DNA from 3 places in the Chryseobacterium sp. DZ-32 genome. Region 2 is predicted to be linked to each of the others. Evidence: riboswitches for the same ligand, from Rfam matches in the RefSeq annotation. Region 2 holds a riboswitch; each other region holds the start of a gene.
What was found. A riboswitch is a leader RNA that binds a small molecule or an ion and turns the genes downstream of it on or off. The one in region 2 is predicted to bind cobalamin.

Region 1 (2,204 bases), on a different contig from region 2:
GTTTCCTCTTTCAGTAAGGTATCATACTTTTCTGCTGTCAGTTCTCCTTTTTTAAATTTTGCTCTCCAGCTTCTTACTTCTGTGGTTTGCGGGAATGATCCGATCGTAGTGGTGGGGAACAAAGGAAGCTGCAATACTTCCTGTTGCTCTTTTTTACGGATTTTGAAGGTGTTTATTCTCTGAGCATCTTTTTCAGTAACAGCATTGGCTCTTTGCTTCACTTCATTATTATGGATAAGAGAAGAAGTTCTTCTACTCTCAATTGCTTTTTTATTTTCTTCAAATGCTTCAAAAATCTGTTCATTTTCCGTTCCGGAAGCCAGCTCTTTAAGCATTACAACTTCTGCCACTTTTTGTTTGGCAAAAGCCAGCCAGTTCTTAATTTCCGGGTTAAGATTGGTTTCAAAATCCAGGTCGCAAGGTGAGTGAAGCAATGAGCATGATGGTGCAATGAAAATCCTTTCAGATCCTAATTTTTCAACAGCTTTTCTGATGAAAGACAAGGATTTTTCATAATCATTTTTCCAGATATTTCTACCGTCAACCAGTCCTAATGAAAGGTTTAGACTGTCCGGAATAACATTCAGAATATCATCCAGCTGCTCAGGATTTCTAACCAGATCAACATGCAATGTATTGACAGGAAGTGAAACGGCAAGTGAAGTATTGTCTTTTAATCCGTCAAAATAGGAAGCCACAATAAATTTCAGTTTCGGGAAACGTTTTCTGATTTCGGCATACACATAACGGTAAGTTTCTTTGGCTTTCTCTGTTAAATCCAATGCCAGAAAAGGTTCATCAAACTGGATCCATTCTGCACCCTGCTCCTGAAGTTTGGTTAAAATCTCTGTATAAACAGGAAGAAGATTTCCGGCCAGATCCAGTTTATCAAATCCTTCTTCTTTTTCTTTTCCTAATAACAGATAAGAAACCAGTCCGATAATAACCGGTTTCGCATTGATTCCAGCTTGTTTTGCTCCTGCAAATTCATTGAAAATTTTATCTGAGCTCAGCTTAAACTGTTGATTTTTATAAAATTCCGGAACGATGTAATGATAGTTGGTATCGAACCATTTGGTCATTTCCATGGCAGTGATATCCAATCCATCTTTCTGATAGCCTCTCGCCATGGCAAAGTAAAGATCCAGCTCAGTATTGTTTTTTTTAAGCACCACTTCATGGTACCGTGTTGGAATGGCACCTACTACAAGGCTCATATCCAATACCTGATCATAATATGAAAAATCATTACATGGGATAAGATCTATTCCTGCTTCTTTCTGGATATTCCAGTTTTGACTGCAGAGAGTTCTTCCGGTGTTCAGAAGTTCTTCCAAAAGGATTTTACCTGACCAGTACTGCTCGCAGGCTTTTTTGAGTTCTCTTTTGCTACCGATACGCGGATAGCCAAGAATGTGAGTTTGCATTTTTTTAAACTTTTTAATTAAACTTATTGGGAAGTTCTTTAAAATGCTTCGTTATGTTTTGCAGAAAAAGTTTCAGGAAAATAGTGACATAGCAGACAATGTATTTCCCTTCATAAGAAAATACAAAATCTGATATATCATCTGTATGACCCAAAGCTTCAGCCCGCGAAAGCATTGTCAATTCAGTAAAGGCAGGTCTCCTGACTTGTAACAGTTTCTGTCATCCTTCCCGCTTTTGGCAGTGGATCTGCAAGGACAGAAACTTTTGGTGGGTTACTTACAGTTGCGCGACAGCTCGTGATTTGCACACGATTCCCTATTAATCTACCTTAAGTAAAACCTTTCCTGTTTGATGAAGTATCTGTAAAGAACTGTACTTTTACCTTTAACAAAGGTTGTCAGTAAAAGTTTTTAATTTTGTGTAAAATTAGTAATACAGAATAAAAACACAATATAAAACAAATAATTAAGCAAATTAAACTTCATAAAGTAAAAATAAAAGCATATAATTCTTTATATTTGACTGTTTTAATCATTTAAAAGAATAATATTCTGTGGAACAACTCGATGATAAGGATGTACAGCTGCTCAGGCTCCTCCAGAAAAACGCCAAACTTACCGTTAAAGAGCTCGCTAAAGAAGTGAACCTTTCTACTTCACCGGTTTTCGAAAGGGTAAAAAGGCTTGAACAGGAAGGTTTTGTTAAAAGATATGCGGCAGTTCTTGATGCTGAAAAATTGAACCGTGGATTTACGGTGTTTTGCCAGATCAAACTTA
Region 2 (2,204 bases):
GCAGCTCCAGAGCAAACGCAATCAATGCAGCAGGAACAGTGATTGTAGGCTGGCAGGATGAATCAACTGGAACAAGAAGCGGAGCAAAATGGCAGGATGGAGTGGAAAGTTTTATTACAGATAATAATGGGAATCATGTAGGAGAAGCAGGAGGAATTTCTGCTGACGGAAATACAATAATAGGTTCGGCAAATCCTAATCCTTATGTATGGAATGCTGTGAGCGGACTTACTTATATAACGCATCCTAATGCTTCTTTCAGCTTCAAAGGAGGTGCCACCGGGATTTCTGCTGATGGGAAAAAAGTGATCGGGTATTACAGAGCATTTGGGGCTCCTCCCATGTCAGGAGAAGGCTTTATCTGGACCTCTGCCGCCGGGAGAATTAACCTGAATGATTATGCGGCATCTTTAGGAATTGCCACTAATGGAGTAACAATGGGACTTCCTCTTGCAATTTCACAGGACGGAAAGAAAATTGCCGGGTCAGGGACGAATGCTTCAGGGCAGATGATTGCTTTTTACCTGGATACTTCTGAATTTTTATCGGTGAGTGATGCTGTGAAAGAGAAAAACAATATAGGTATCTATCCTAATCCAGTGGCTGACATCCTGTATTTTAAAGGAAAAGGAAAAATAGAGAAAGCAGAAATTTATAATATGGTTGGACAAAAGGTAAAATCATTGGATACTGTAGAAGGACAGATTGATGTTTCATCCCTGTCAAAAGGAGATTATATTTTACAATATTCAGTAAAAGGAGTACAACAGGAGCCTTATAAATTTATTAAAAAGTAACATATATAAATAGTAAAGTAGTGGGATGAATGGCTGTTTTCAATATTGAAAGCGGCCGTTCTTTTTTGTGTATATAACAAAAGGATAGCATATTTTGTATAGAAAAGTCTGGTTTTTGGCAAATACATATAAAAAACTATCTTTGCAAAAATTTTGGTTTCCAGTATTTTGGAATGAAAAGGGAATCGGGTGTAACTCCCGGACTGTCCCCGCAACTGTAAATCGCAACACAAGTTTCTGCAAAACGCCACTGTGTAAAAACGGGAAGGAGCAGAATGCGAAAGTCAGGAGACCTGCCAGGATTATAATTAAAAACATATTGCTTTCGGAGGAAAAGTAAAAAAGTATGGATATAAAAAGATCTTTAGTACTGCTTTTTTCATCTTATGGGTGTTTTCTTTTTGGACAAGAGAAAACTATTGACACTATTTATGTCTTCGACAACCAGATGAACAGGGTGAAACTTTTTCATCCCGTAAAAACAATTACAACAGAAGATGCTGAAAAAAACTCCGGTAATCTTTCGGAGCTTCTGAGGTTTCAATCGCAGGTTTTCATTAAAGAAAATGGCCGTGGTGCTGTTTCTTCGCCTTCTTTCAGAGGAACAACTGCCCAGCAGACTGCATTCGTATGGAACGGAATTAATATCAATTCTAATTTTTTAGGCCAGGGAGATATCAATAATATTGCTTTGTTCGGCTATGATCAGATCGGTATCAAAGCGGGTGGAGGAAGTGTAGTGTACGGAAGTGGTGCCATCGGGGGAAGTATTCACCTGAATAATACTCTTGATTTTAATAAAGGCTTCCATGGTTCTTTATTCTCTGAAGTGGCTTCCTTTAATACCTATAATAACTTTGTAAAAGGTTCTTACAGCAATGATAAGTTCAGTTTTAAAGCCTCCGGAAATTATTCTGTAAGTGAAAATGATTATAAGGTAAGCGATCTGAATTACATCAACAGAAACGGGAATTATTACAATACGACGTTCAATGTAGGAGCATCCTATAAAATTACAAACGATCATAAGGTTTCGTGGCAAAGCCAGTTTTTTGATTCTTCACAGCATTATCCTGTATATGAGGAAACGGGAACAAAAACAAAATATACAACTCAAAGTGTAAGAAGTCTTCTTTCTTGGGACTGGAACAAAGCGAAGTTCAGTAATTCCCTTAAAGCAGCCTATACGGAAGAGAATTTTCAGTATTTCGGTTCGTTAAACCAACCTAAATCCAGTGGAGGAACCGGGAAAAATTATATCTTTAAAAATGATTTTAATTATTTCCTGAATTCAAAATGGAATTTTAATATCATCGGAGAATTTCAGATTAATAAAGGAGAAGGGTACGAGAGCGGAATATCCAATGTCAGCAGGAATATAGGTTCTGTTTCAGGATTATTGCGGTA
Region 3 (2,204 bases), on a different contig from region 2:
AATGCTTTCCATTCATGATCTTGTGGAAATAGAAGCCGGAGACACTTTTATTTTTGATGAAAAAGCTATGGTCGGAAAGTTTGAAAGAGAGAAAGCTTCAGCCCAAAAGATCTTTGGAATTCTGGATGAGCCTTTACGTACAGAATTTTTTAACCTGTGGCTGGAGTTTGAAGAAGAGAAAACTCCGGATGCTATTTTTGCCTGTGGAATCGATAGAATTATGCCGTTTATTTTAAATTCCCATACTACAGGAAAGAGCTGGACAGAAGCCGGAGTGACGGAAAGACAGATCCGGAATATGCTTGAAAATGCAATCAGCAGAGCATCGGACGAAATGGGAGAGGCTTTTGAACTTTTACTGAACAGAAGTCTGGAAACAGAAAAGGTATTGAAATAATGTCAATGAAAATATTTAAAGTTTCGGGCGGCCAAAGGCCGCCCGAAGCTTTATTGTTTATAGTATCTGGATTGGTTTCTTGAATTCGTCGATGGCTACAAAAGTAAAATCACCGACAATAGCTTTTTCTCTTTCATAGGAGTACATCTGTTCAGTGTAAATTTCAACATTAACCTTCATACTGGTTTTTCCCACGTAGGAAACTTTCCCGATCAGTTCCACAATAGTTCCGGCAGGAATAGGTTTTTTGAAATCGATCTTATCACTGCTCACGGTTACCACTCTTTTTCTGGCAAAACGGGTTGCGGTGATAAAAGCTACTTCGTCCATCAGCTGCATGGCAGTACCTCCAAAAAGGGTATCGTAATGATTGGTTGTGTTTGGGAAAACCGCTTTAAAGATTCTGGTTTCGGATGCTTCAATTCTTTCTTCTGTAGTCATATATCATTATTAATTAAAGCGAAATGAAATGATACTAAAACAACAGAATAATGACAGGAACTTATAGAATTCCTGAAACAATCCATCAGATCAATACAACTTCAAATCGCGAAAGTTACATGTTTAAGAAAAAGGCAGGTCTCCTGACTTGTAACATCATTTATCTCCTTCCCATGCCTCGCACAGTGGATCTTTGATAAAGACTTCAGTTACTTTACAGTTGCGCGACAGTCCGTGATTTTCACACGGTTCCCTTTTAATCTGCAGTGATGCAGAACCAATTTCTGTGATGAATAAGCGTAAAAACTTTTCGAATGCAAAAATAATGAATTTATTCCGGATTATGATAAATAATCTGGCTGATTACTCTTCCCTTCTTAATTGTCCAGAGTGTTGTATATCTGTTTTCCCCTGAACCATTGATCATATAAAGGAAAATATTATCATTGTCGAGAGAAGTTACCCCGATGTTCTCAAAATCCATGGTAGGCTGGAACATGTTTTTGATGGCTTCCCTTACAAAAACAGATCCTCTTCCGGGCTGCTGTACTCTGATGGATTTGATTTCGGTCATTCCCTCAGGAAGGTCATTTCCAATTCCCCATGGTTTTACTTTATCAATCGTAAGAATTTTTCCATCTGCATCTTTTTCCTTTTTACGGTATCCTGCATTGGAAGGGTAAATATCAATGACTACTTTGCTTCTTTGGGCGGTAGGGATTTTAGGATCGGAATTATCGGTAAAAATAAGGGATCTTCCATTTTTGGATTTGGATGGAGTATAGGCGGGAAGCTGGTCTACATAAGCAATACGTCCTTTATTCACCATTCCTTCTTTATCAAGAGTTTCATAACGCACAAAAGGCTTGTCGTCATCCTGTTTCTCAGGATATTTGATCCAGATCCATTCTGTTTCTCCCGGAGCCGGTTTTACATAAACAAATACATCACCTTTGCGCATACGGATCTTATCAACAATTTTTCGGTAGTCGTCTTTATGTACACGTACGTTGGCATATCCTTCCTCAGCTTTTACCACTCCAAAAGGAACTTTAGTTTGTCCTTTTACAAAGACAACAGATAAGATACTGAAAGCAGATAAATAGAATACTTTGTTTATGAAAGTCATCATGAAATTTTTTTGATCCCTCAAATATATAAATTAAATGCTTTTCGGAAGATAATTATACCGTTGCAGTTCATTTAAATCTTGTATTTGTTTCAGATAGCCTTCACGCAAAAGAAATATTTGGTGTGAAATATCAAGAACTTCCTGATAATTATGGTCAGAAATAATGAATCCCTTATACGCAGACTGTTCAATGATTGCAGCTTTCAATGCTGCAGAAATTTTCGGAAAAAGACT

Region 1: it holds a riboswitch for cobalamin, as region 2 does, so the genes downstream of both, metE (5-methyltetrahydropteroyltriglutamate--homocysteine S-methyltransferase) here and AC59HC_RS18945 (TonB-dependent receptor plug domain-containing protein) in region 2, are expected to answer to the same signal.
Region 3: it holds a riboswitch for cobalamin, as region 2 does, so the genes downstream of both, AC59HC_RS15650 (acyl-CoA thioesterase) here and AC59HC_RS18945 (TonB-dependent receptor plug domain-containing protein) in region 2, are expected to answer to the same signal.

What each region holds. Positions count from the first base shown of each region.
Region 1 covers NZ_JCAIOM010000005.1:37,518-39,721, forward strand. Annotated here, with positions in the region: gene metE (5-methyltetrahydropteroyltriglutamate--homocysteine S-methyltransferase) at 1-1,427, opposite strand, end outside; cobalamin riboswitch at 1,601-1,786, opposite strand; gene AC59HC_RS06815 (Lrp/AsnC family transcriptional regulator) at 1,982-2,204, shown strand, end outside.
Region 2 covers NZ_JCAIOM010000019.1:70,949-73,152, forward strand. Annotated here, with positions in the region: gene AC59HC_RS18940 (T9SS type A sorting domain-containing protein) at 1-797, shown strand, start outside; cobalamin riboswitch at 935-1,112, shown strand; gene AC59HC_RS18945 (TonB-dependent receptor plug domain-containing protein) at 1,144-2,204, shown strand, end outside.
Region 3 covers NZ_JCAIOM010000013.1:117,708-119,911, forward strand. Annotated here, with positions in the region: gene AC59HC_RS15645 (HD domain-containing protein) at 1-397, shown strand, start outside; gene AC59HC_RS15650 (acyl-CoA thioesterase) at 455-838, opposite strand; cobalamin riboswitch at 955-1,135, opposite strand; gene AC59HC_RS15655 (hypothetical protein) at 1,170-1,970, opposite strand; gene AC59HC_RS15660 (ATP-binding cassette domain-containing protein) at 2,001-2,204, opposite strand, start outside.